Linked DNA regions of Desulfatibacillum aliphaticivorans DSM 15576. The protein of the gene in region 1 interacts with the protein of each later gene in a pairwise test. Links are inferred from orthologs where the notes say so. Each region holds a gene or a part of one and is shown in the gene's direction. Other genes may lie near its edges.

Region 1 (6,465 bases):
GCCAAGACGGCCTATCCGGCGCCTTTGGGGATCGATTACGGAAGGACGCCCCAAAACGTCCTAAATACGGGGTGGGGCTATTTTGCCTGGATCATCCCGGCTGTCATCGCCGGAGGCCTGCTTATATTAGGAAAAAAAGCAAGGCCTTATCTTGCGGGAGCGCTGATTTTCATCGCAGGATTCGGTCCGGTTTCCGGGCTTTCCCCCTTTGTATTTCAGACCATCTCCACGGTGGCGGACCGGTACATGTATTTTTCCATGGCGGGAGTTTCCTTGATAGCAGCTCTGTTAGTAGCCCGGCATCCGCATGCCATTGTCAAAGGAGTGGCTGGGGCTGTCTTGCTGGCCCTGGGCCTGCTCGTCAACCTGCAAGTGCGGACGTGGGACGGCAACGAAAGTCTTTATATTCAGGCGATCAAAACGAATCCCAACAGCGCGATGTCATACAACAACCTCGCCTCCCAGTATATGCACGGGACGACCCAGGGACTCATGTTCTACCATCGGGCTTTTACATTGAAGCCCGATCACGCTGTTGCGGTAAGAAACCTGTGCAGCAGCATTTTGAGCATGCGGAATGAGAATCCTGCCCAAAACCTGCGCTTTTTGGTCAGGCCGGAGGATCAACTCAAGGCCGTAAGTTATTATAATTACGCCGTAAACCTGGCTCGCACCGAGGATTATTCCCAAAGTCTTTTATGGATGGGAAAAGCCCTTGCCCTTGATTTGTTCAATCCAAAAATATTAAATAATTATGCAGTCTTATGCTGGAAAATCAAAGACTACAAAACCGCTCGCACCCTTTTTGAACTGGCGGGAGAGCTATATCCGGAGAGCCCCGATATAGCGGAAAATATTCTCCTGACTTTACCGAGGCCGGAATCCAGTGATACAAAGGCGGAAAACCTTATTTTTTTCAATGCAATCAAAACAGGATGAACCATGAACGTTGATAGAATGCGAAAAATCGACCGCTATGCCGGCGTCCCTCTTTGTTTTGTCATGACTCTGATCATCAAATGCCTTAGGTTCGTCATGCCTGTGCGCCGCAAGCAGGTGAAAAACGTCCTGTTTATTGAATTGTCCGAAATGGGCAGCGTCATCCTGGCGGATCCGGCCATGAAAAAAGCCAGGGACGGTCTGGGCGCCAACATCTTTTTCGCTATTTTCGAGCGCAATCAAAAAAGCCTGGAAATTCTCAACACCGTCCCCAAAGAAAACGTGTTCGGCATCAAAAGCGGGCCATTTTGGGAGCTTACCAAGGATTGCCTGCGCTTTCTCCTCTGGACCAGGAAAAACAATATCGACACGGTCATTGACCTGGAGTTATTCTCCCGCATTACGGCCTTGCTTTCCGGCATGTGCGGCGCGGACAGGATTGTGGGATACCATAGCTTTCATACAGAAGGGCTTTACCGCGGCGACATGATCACCCATAAAACCGCTTACAATCCCCACATCCATATATCCAAAAATTTCATAGCCTTGGTAAATTCCTTGATAACGGCGAACCAGGAAGAGGTTCCGTTTTCCAAAACCCTGATTAAGGACGAGGAAATCCGCCTGGAAACAGTGACGCCCAAACCCCAGGCCCTGGATGCCATGGGAAAAGCCATTAGGGCTTTGCATCCGGACTACGACCCTGAGGCTCACAGGATTGTACTCATCAATCCAAACGCGGGAGAGCTGCTTCCTCAAAGGCGTTGGATGCCCGAAAATTTTGTGTCGGTCATGAAAATGATCCTGAACGCCCACGAAGACGTTTTGGTTCTGATCACCGGAGATCCCTCGGAGCAAGAGGAGGCGGACGAACTCAAGGCCAGGGTAGGGCACGACCGCTGCATCAACTTCGCCGGCCAATGCCAATTGACCGAGTTGCCCGTCCTATACTCCCTGGCGACGCTCATGCTCACCAACGACTCCGGACCGGCGCATTTTGCAGCCGTAACGCCCATGCCGACTTACGTGATTTTCGGGCCGGAAACGCCGGCGTTATACGGATCTCTGGGAAATTGCATTCCCATCTATGCAGGGCTTGCCTGTTCGCCATGCGTCAGCGCTGCAAATCACCGCAAGACTCCTTGTTCGGATAATGTGTGTTTACAAGTTATTACACCGGAAATGGTGTTCGGGCTTTTGCAAGAAACTTTGGCCGTCAACGAGGAATAACGGCCGGGCGCTCCTGATTGACAAAAACCGGCTTAGCTGGCAATAATCAGAGGTCTCAAAACCATTAACCTTTAAATTACTGGTTTGCCTATGCAATCCGATAAAATCCTGGCGGGTTTAAAGGAACTTGCCGAAAAAATCGGGATCAAAGTCACTGAACAGGTGCTGAAATCTCCGGGCATCCATGTGCGCAGCGGGCTGTGCACCGTGCGCGGAGAAGAGCGATTCATCCTGGATAAAAAACTGAACCAGGGCGACAAGATTGAGGTGCTTGCCGACTGCCTGTGCCTCATGGACACCAACGGCGTTTTTCTGGTTCCGCAAATCCGCGATCTCCTTGCCAAACACCGTAAAAGGGCGGAGCACAGTCAAAAACAGGAAGAGGCCGAAACCGCCCATCATACTATCGAAGAAGATCATCGTATCGAGGCTTTAATCGAGGCCCTGGACCTGGATAAAGGCTCGGAAGCCGGCAACGTCAATGAAGCGACACATGACCAGGAAGAGGCGCCGGACATGGCTCTCGAAGCGGAAAATCCGGACGATTCCGATCCTGAATTAGAGGCAGGGGAGCAGGCGTGAAATCGGTCCTTTTTGGCCTGATTTTTCCGGACGGATTTCAAAGTTTACATAATATATATTATCGGACATAACGGATTGTCATTCTCCGTTTAGTCAACACTACATATAAGGAGCGTGTTCTACACATACCCGATGAACCCGGCCCAACACACACAAAAAAGACGCATCCATACAGTCTCCCAATTAACCGCCATTATCAAAAGCGTGCTGGAAGAAGCCTTGCCCTTTGTTTGGGTCACGGGCGAAATATCCAACCTCCGCATTCCGTCCTCCGGCCATTATTATTTCACCTTAAAGGATGATCATGCGCAAATCCGGAGCGTTATGTTCAAGGGGCACGCCAGGAACCTCAAGTTTGATCTGGAAGACGGCATGAGCGTGGTCTGCCTGGGACGGGTCGCCGTGTATGAACCCCAGGGAGCGTATCAAGTCCTTGTTGAGCATATGGAGCCTGCCGGCATGGGCGCTCTGGCCCTTGCTTTTGAACAGCTTAAGGCTAAACTGTCCGAGGAAGGCCTGTTTGACGAAGATCGTAAAAAATCGCTGCCTTATCTCCCCCGGACCATAGCAGTCGTTACAAGCCCCACCGGCGCCGTGATCCACGATATTCTGCGTGTTTTAAGCTACCGGTTTCCCAAGGTCCATGTCCAGGTGTGGCCGGTCAAGGTCCAAGGAGCTGATTCCCCGGCGCAAATAGTCCGATCCCTGGAGATGATTAACCAACAAAATCAGTCGGATGTCATCATTATCGCCCGCGGCGGAGGTTCCCTGGAGGATCTTGCGCCGTTCAACTCCGAGGAAGTCGCCCGCGCCATATTCGCCAGCGCCATTCCCGTGATTTCCGCTGTAGGTCACGAAACCGACTACACCATAGCCGATTACACGGCCGACAGACGCGCTCCCACGCCCAGCGCTGCTGCTGAAATCGTCTTACCGGAATATCAGGGATTAGAGCTTTTATTAAAAGAATACGCCGCCCGGTTAAAAGGCGCATTCACCTTAATTCTAAAACAAGAACGCGACAATCTGCTGAATTTAAAGAAAAGGCTTCCGCCTCCCCGCAGGCAGGTGGATGATTGGCGCTTGCGTATGGACGATTATCAGCAACGCATAATCAACCTGACCAAACGGGGGGTTGTGGAGAATCGCAACAATTTATCTACAGCGTTATACAAACTTAACAAGCTGTCTCCATTGCATAAAACTCCAAGTCTTAAAGTGATGCTTGAACTTAAGCTCCGGCAAATTACCGGTGCAATGCAGCAACAAATGCGAGCCGATAAGGCGGCCCTCAGTCAAGCCCGGGCAAGCCTGGAAGCCCTCAACCCTTCCGGCATCCTGGAACGGGGATACAGCATCACCCGAAAGACCCCCGGCATGGAAATCGTCCGAAACGTCCATGACTTAAGCCCTGGAGACGAGGTGGAAATCACCCTGGCTTCGGGTAAGGCCGCCGCCCAAATAAAAAGCATTGAAAAAGGAACCAAATCATGAAAAAAAACGCAACGTTTGAATCAGCCGCCAAAGAGCTGGAGCAAATCGTGTCTCAAATGGAAAAGGGGGACCTTCCTTTGGAAACCGCCCTGGCCAAATTTGAAGAAGGTATGAAATTATACGAATTTTGCTCCAAAAAGCTGGACGAAGTGGAAAAAAAGGTTACCCTTATATTACAGGATTCCGAAGGAAACCTGAAGGAAACCCCGTTTGGAACAGAATAACGCCCTATCCCGGCCGAATCCGGGCAAGAAGATAAAATGACGGAACCAACCTTACAATCTGATTTGAATTCCTTTGACTTAAAAGCCTTTCTTACCGAATACGGACGCTTGGTTGTGGCCGCCATGGAAAAACGCATCGCCCGCTATCCTGAGGAAAGCCGGGTCACCCAGGCCATGCGCCACTCCCTGTTCGCCGGAGGAAAGCGTCTGCGCCCTATTCTCTGCATGACCTCCGCCGAAGCCGTCGGCGGAAACAAAGACCATGTCATGGACGTGGCCGCAGCCCTGGAGTTTATCCACACCTATTCCCTAATCCATGACGACCTTCCCGCCCTGGACGACGACGATTATCGCCGGGGAACCCCCACCTGTCACAAGGCTTTTGACGAAGCCACCGCCATTCTCGCTGGCGACGGACTTTTAACCAGCGCCTTTGAAATCCTGTCCCACGCAGCCGATGACGGCCTATTGCCTGCGGAAAAAGTCCTGACCATCATCGCCCGCATCAGTCACGCCGCCGGCTGCAACGGCATGATCCTTGGTCAAATGCTTGATATAGAGGGAGAACATGAGTCTCTGACTCGCGAGGAACTGGAAGACATCCACAACAACAAAACCGGCGCCATGATAGAGGTTTCGGTGTTTTCAGGCGCTTATCTGGGCGGTGGAACCCCGGAGCAAATCGCGGCCCTGGACGTCTACGCCAAAAACGTGGGCCTGGCTTTTCAGGTGATCGACGATATCCTTAATGTGATCGGAGACCCCAAAGTCATGGGCAAGGCCGTGGGAACAGACGCGGAGCTTGGTAAAAGCACCTATCCGGCGCTCATGGGTCTGGACGGCGCCCAGGATTTTGCCGAACGCTTGATCAACAAAGCCTTGCAAGCCATTGTTTCCTTTGATAACAAGTGTGATCCGTTGCGTTCCATAGCAACTTATATACTTACGCGAAGCCGCTAACCCCCTGCCCTTTATGTTTATGATCGGCGCAGTGCGGTTTCAGGGACTTTTTGTGAATGGGCGAAACAAAATACCTTAAAGATATAAAATCCCCCGACGACCTTAAGAAGCTCCCCATGGAGGTCTTGCCTGAATTGGCAAAGGAAGTCAGGGAGTTAATTATAGAAACGGTTTCCAGGACAGGCGGACATCTGGCCCCCAGCCTTGGGACGGTGGAACTGACCATCGCCCTGCATTATGTGTTCAATCTCCCCAAAGATAAAATCATCTGGGACGTGGGGCATCAGTCATACACCCATAAAATCCTTACCGGCCGGGCCGACCGATTTCACACCCTGCGCACCCACGGAGGCCTTTCCGGCTTCGCCCGCATGAGCGAAAGCCCTTACGACGCCTTTACCGTAGGCCACTCCAGCACCTCCATTTCCGCCGGCGCCGGCATAGCAACAGGCAAGTGCCTCAATAAGGATTGCTCCAAGGTCATTTCCGTCATCGGCGACGGCTCCATGACCGCCGGGCTGGCCTACGAAGGCCTGAACCACACGGGGGATTTAAAAAAAGACCTTATCGTAGTCCTGAATGACAACGAAATGTCCATTTCCCCGAATGTGGGCGCATTGTCCAATTTTCTTTCCCGCAAACTCACCGCCAAAACCTTTATGGACTGGCGCACCGAGTTTAAGGGCATCCTCAGCTCAACGCCGAATATTTATAAGTTTTTCAAGAAGATGGAGGAGTCCTTCAAGGCTTTTGTCACGCCGGGCATGCTGTTTGAAGCCTTTGAGTTCCAGTACATAGGCCCCATTAACGGCCACAGGCTGGACCACCTGATCAAAACCCTTGAAAATGTGAAAAATGCCGGCACCCCGATTCTTTTCCATACCACGACGGTCAAAGGCAAGGGCTACGAGCCTGCGGAAAAAAACCCGACCTATTTTCATGGAGTGGGCTCCTTTGAAGTGGCCACCGGGAATTGCTGCAAGATTTCCGGCGCCAAAGCGCCCTCTTACACCAACGTCTTTGGGGACGCCATTGT
Region 2 (3,995 bases), on another replicon or contig:
GCGTAATTACTCCTTGATGTCTGGAAATCAACAAAAGCAGAAAAGGCGGGACATGGCTAAAGACAGAAAACGGAAGCCCAAATATAAGAGGCACCCTTAGCGCAATTAGAAGCGGAATTGGTGCGAAACTACCAATCCCTAAAAACAGGATATGCAACATCTACAACCCGTGCGGCGAACAAAGCGTTCGTCCCACGGGTTTTCAATTTATAAGAGCCCATATCGTCGTGTCAGGCGTTCCGAAAGGCAGCAAGGAGGTGCAATTGGAAGAGTTACTGACAGTTAGACAACTGGCAAAGCTAACAGGATACGCAGAGCAAACCGTATACAACAAGGTGTCTAAAGGCGAGTTTATTCTCGGCCGCCATTATTACAAACCCACGCGGAAGAAAGTCCTTTTTATAAGAGCAGCCATTCAGGAATGGCTTATCAATGGCAGTACCCATAAAGCACCTGGCCCCAAAAAGGAATCTGAACAAAGCAAACAAACTGTCGAGGGAACAAAATCGTCCCCCAGAGTTATCCCGCATCAAAGGCGCATCAAGATTTAACCCAAAGAACTTCCGACGGTGATTTCAGCGGCAAGTTCTGGTATAATAGCATGGTGAAATCAGCGAAAGGAGGTGGCATGTGAAAGGATGACTTAATGAGAGAACTACACACGAATTCAGCGCAGGTTCTCAGGTTTCCGATAGCGGAAACGCCGAAGCCTAAGAGGTCGGCTCGCAAAGCCGGATTGAACAAGAACAAACAGGGTTCCGTACGAAATGTCCACGGCAAGGTTTACGCGGATTTCCCATATTTTGGTGAACGTGTTAGGGAAAACTCTGGCTTATCTTGGTCTGAACAAAATGCAAAAATAGTGCGAAAGCAACTTGACCGCATTATGCTTGCCATCGATGACGGCACATTCCGTTTTGCAGAAGTATTTCCCGAAAGTAAAAAAGCGGAGTATTTCACTAATCTCGAAATCAAGCATCTTACCGGTCAGATGACAGCCCACGATTTGTTGATTCGAGACTACGCATGGGAATGGCATCGCCTTAAAGCCTCGACCGGGCGCGTCAGCGGGAGGACGCTTTTCGAGTATAAGAACTACCTGGAATTGTACATAATCCCTTATTTTGGGGAAATGTCATTCGGGCAACTGAATGCGGTTGTGCTTGAGGAATTCGTGGCCTGGGCTAAAGAACGGAAGTTAAAAGGGAAAAATATCTCCAATGCTTCGGTAAACAAGTATTTGATTCCACTTAGGATGATATGCAAACAGGCTGCCATTAAGTACAACTGGGGAGTACTGTACAATCCGTTCCATGGCTTTAAAAAACTGGAAGAAGGCAGACGCAGAGACCAAGTTGTTCCGCTTTCGCTCAAGGACATCAGGCAGCTGCTTAAGGTTTTATCCCCTCATTGGCAGCCCTACTTTGAATTCGCTATATGGTCAGGATTGCGCCCAGGCGAGCAGATCGCCTTGAAGCCCAGTGATATCGACTGGGAAGGCCAGCGGATTTCCATCCGTAGGGCCATCACCAAGGATGCCGATGGAAAGCGTGTCGAGGGTCCTACAAAAAACAAGTACAGCCGCAGAACCTTCGACCTGACAGAGCCGATGCTTAAGGCGCTTAGAAGGCAAAAAAAGATATGGGAAGTCTTGAATTGCGAGTACTTTTTTTGTTCGCCAACCGGTTGCCCGATTAGATTGAATAATCTTCGCAACCAAGTATGGCGCCCAGCTTTAAAAAAGGCCAAGTTGGAACCTCGCGCACTCAAACAGACCCGGCATACCTTCGCTACAATGGCTATTAGCTGTGGAGAGGATCCAGGATGGATAGCCGACACCATGGGGCATCGCGATTTGGAGATGGTCATCAAGGTATACACTCGCTTTGTTAAAGACAACCAAGGAACCGACAATGGCTCCCTCATGGTGCAGATGTATCGGCAGTCACTGGAGAGCGAAAATTGGTAACGCGCGCGAGATTTGGGACTGAATTGCGCTACTTTTGGGACTAAGTGAAACAGTTTTTAACCCGCTTTTACCATTCATTAAACCCCCTTTGAATTGGTTTTCAAAGGGGGTTTTCAACTTGGTTGAAGGACGCTTCCAAACCTACTAAAAATTCCTGATCAGCAGCTCTTTGCCGATGGTGGACTGCTTTTGAGACACCGAATACTGGAGCGACACAGTCCCGATCTTGAAGGCCTTGAATATATCCCGCATCTCGGGCGCATCATTGATGCTTAGCAGGAACTTGCCCTTGACGCCCGCCAGGATATCGGCCATTTCGACATAGTCGGGCTTGGTCAGGTTGTGGTTATAGTAGGGCGCCAGGTAGTAGGGCGGGTCCAGATAAAAGAACGTCTGGGGCCGGTCGTATCGTTTGACGAAGTCCTGCCACGGCAAATGCTCGATCTGAACCCTGGCCAGCCTCAAGTGGACCTCTGACAGTTCTTCTTCAAACCGGATCAGGTTGATCCTTGGGCGCTGTAATGGTCCGCCTCCGAACGTCCTGGCCCTGACCCTGCCTCCAAAGCAAAGCCGTTGCAGATAATAATACCGGGCGGCCCTCTGGATCTCCGTGAGCCCGCCCGCATCCTGTTGCCTTTTGTAATCCTCGAACCATTCCCTTGAAGACAACAGCCACTTGAACTGCCTTATAAACTCTTCCAGGTGGTGTTGCAGTATCCTGTAAAAGGCGATCAGGTCGCTGTCCAGGTCGTTGATGGTTTCATACTTGCTTGGTTCCTTGCGGAATAAAACCCAGGCTGCCCCGGCGAAGACTTCACAATAGGCGTGATGTTGCGGCATCATGCTGATGATGGTTTGGGATAGTTTGCTTTTGCCTCCAATGTAAGCCAACGGGCTGTTCATGTGCCCCTCCTTGTGCTATACCCGTATGGCCCGCGCGGGCAAACGGGAGTAGCAGCTTTGCTGTGATCCGATGTTCCAGCATCGGGTCGGTGGAGGGGTTGCCGCCCCTTCGCCTACTCCTAATCAAGCGAGCCCCGCCTACCTTATATATAAGGGGAGGCGGGGTTTTTTACTTTGGGTCCGGCAACTTCACCTTTTTCACGGCCAGATTCCGTTTGCTCCACCCGTCTTTGAGCTTTTCAAAGGCTTCGGGTGTGTAAAGCCGGTAATTATAGACTTCCCACGAGCCTTCATAGACGTATCCGGCGCGGAATTGCAGCGGGATATATTTGCCGCCACGCACAACAACGGCTTGGCAATGGCGGCGGCCGTCCTTGTCGTAGCCGTCCGCGATCATCACGGTTTCGCCCGTCGCATAGTTGACAACATCGGCGTTGCGCGGGGCCTCATTCCGGCACCATGTTTTATAAATCCTGGTGGAGCCGCATCCGCCCCACATCATGCAGCCGATTGCCACGGCCAGGATGATCGCCATGGCTTCGAGGGTCCGGTTCTTCATTCGCAATCCTCCCATGGGACGTTCCCCTTATTTTCGATCAATTCAAAACGCGGATCTGCGGCAAGGGCCGCGATGGCTTCCGGGGCGGCCTCGATCCACACAAGATCCGGGCCTGCCTTGGATGCGGAATGGCCGCACTCGACTTGCGATCCGTCCGCAAGGGTGAAATCGGTCCTACTGCCATCCAGAACCCGAAATAGTGCTTTGCTCGTCTCCATGATCGCTCCTTACCTGATATAAAGCCCGCTGGCGTATGAGTTGGGCCCGGTGCCCATGTATCCATGCCAATCCCCCAGGTTTGCGTTTATGATCTCCTGATCCGTGCCAACCTGGGCGAGGCTGTCCAGATCCGCGCCGTAGGAGAAGGTATAGACGTTCCCCACGCGTTCGATCTGAATGATCCCTCCGTCCACGTAGGAAATGGAGGATTCTATAATCGGCTGCCGCCAGCCTAACGCGGTGGTCACGGAATAGACTTTAAGACTATTGGCGTCGGCAGCATCGATAACGGCTGCAATGAAGTTTTGAGGATCGTCCGGATCATCCAGGGCCATAATCAGGCCT

The links. The genes of interacting proteins can lie anywhere in the genome.
Region 2: the proteins of xseA (region 1) and G491_RS0111155 interact in binary tests that used the Escherichia coli proteins (3 or more experiments, as listed by UniProt). The link is inferred for Desulfatibacillum aliphaticivorans DSM 15576 from one-to-one orthologs.

Annotation. Positions count from the first base shown.
Region 1 is NZ_AUCT01000007.1:21,611-28,075, forward strand. What follows is about bases 2,107-5,055. They hold xseA (exodeoxyribonuclease VII large subunit), read left to right. Parts: upstream 2,107-2,865; coding sequence 2,866-4,245; downstream 4,246-5,055. Other genes in these bases: G491_RS0107590 (glycosyltransferase family 9 protein), read left to right, coding at 2,107-2,169; G491_RS0107595 (hypothetical protein), read left to right, coding at 2,260-2,751; xseB (exodeoxyribonuclease VII small subunit), read left to right, coding at 4,242-4,469; G491_RS0107610 (polyprenyl synthetase family protein), read left to right, coding at 4,506-5,055. Outside these bases: G491_RS0107585 (tetratricopeptide repeat protein), read left to right, coding at 1-939; more of G491_RS0107590, read left to right, coding at 943-2,106; more of G491_RS0107610, read left to right, coding at 5,056-5,429; dxs (1-deoxy-D-xylulose-5-phosphate synthase), read left to right, coding at 5,486-6,465. UniProt on the Escherichia coli protein: Bidirectionally degrades single-stranded DNA into large acid-insoluble oligonucleotides, which are then degraded further into small acid-soluble oligonucleotides.
Region 2 is NZ_AUCT01000010.1:64,634-68,628, forward strand. The notes cover bases 5-2,807. They hold G491_RS0111155 (Arm DNA-binding domain-containing protein), read left to right. Parts: upstream 5-646; coding sequence 647-1,969; downstream 1,970-2,807. Other genes in these bases: G491_RS35865 (helix-turn-helix transcriptional regulator), read left to right, coding at 264-551; G491_RS0111160 (DNA adenine methylase), read right to left, coding at 2,114-2,807. Also shown: more of G491_RS0111160, read right to left, coding at 2,808-2,872; G491_RS0111165 (hypothetical protein), read right to left, coding at 3,042-3,431; G491_RS0111170 (hypothetical protein), read right to left, coding at 3,428-3,649; G491_RS0111175 (carbohydrate binding domain-containing protein), read right to left, coding at 3,659-3,995.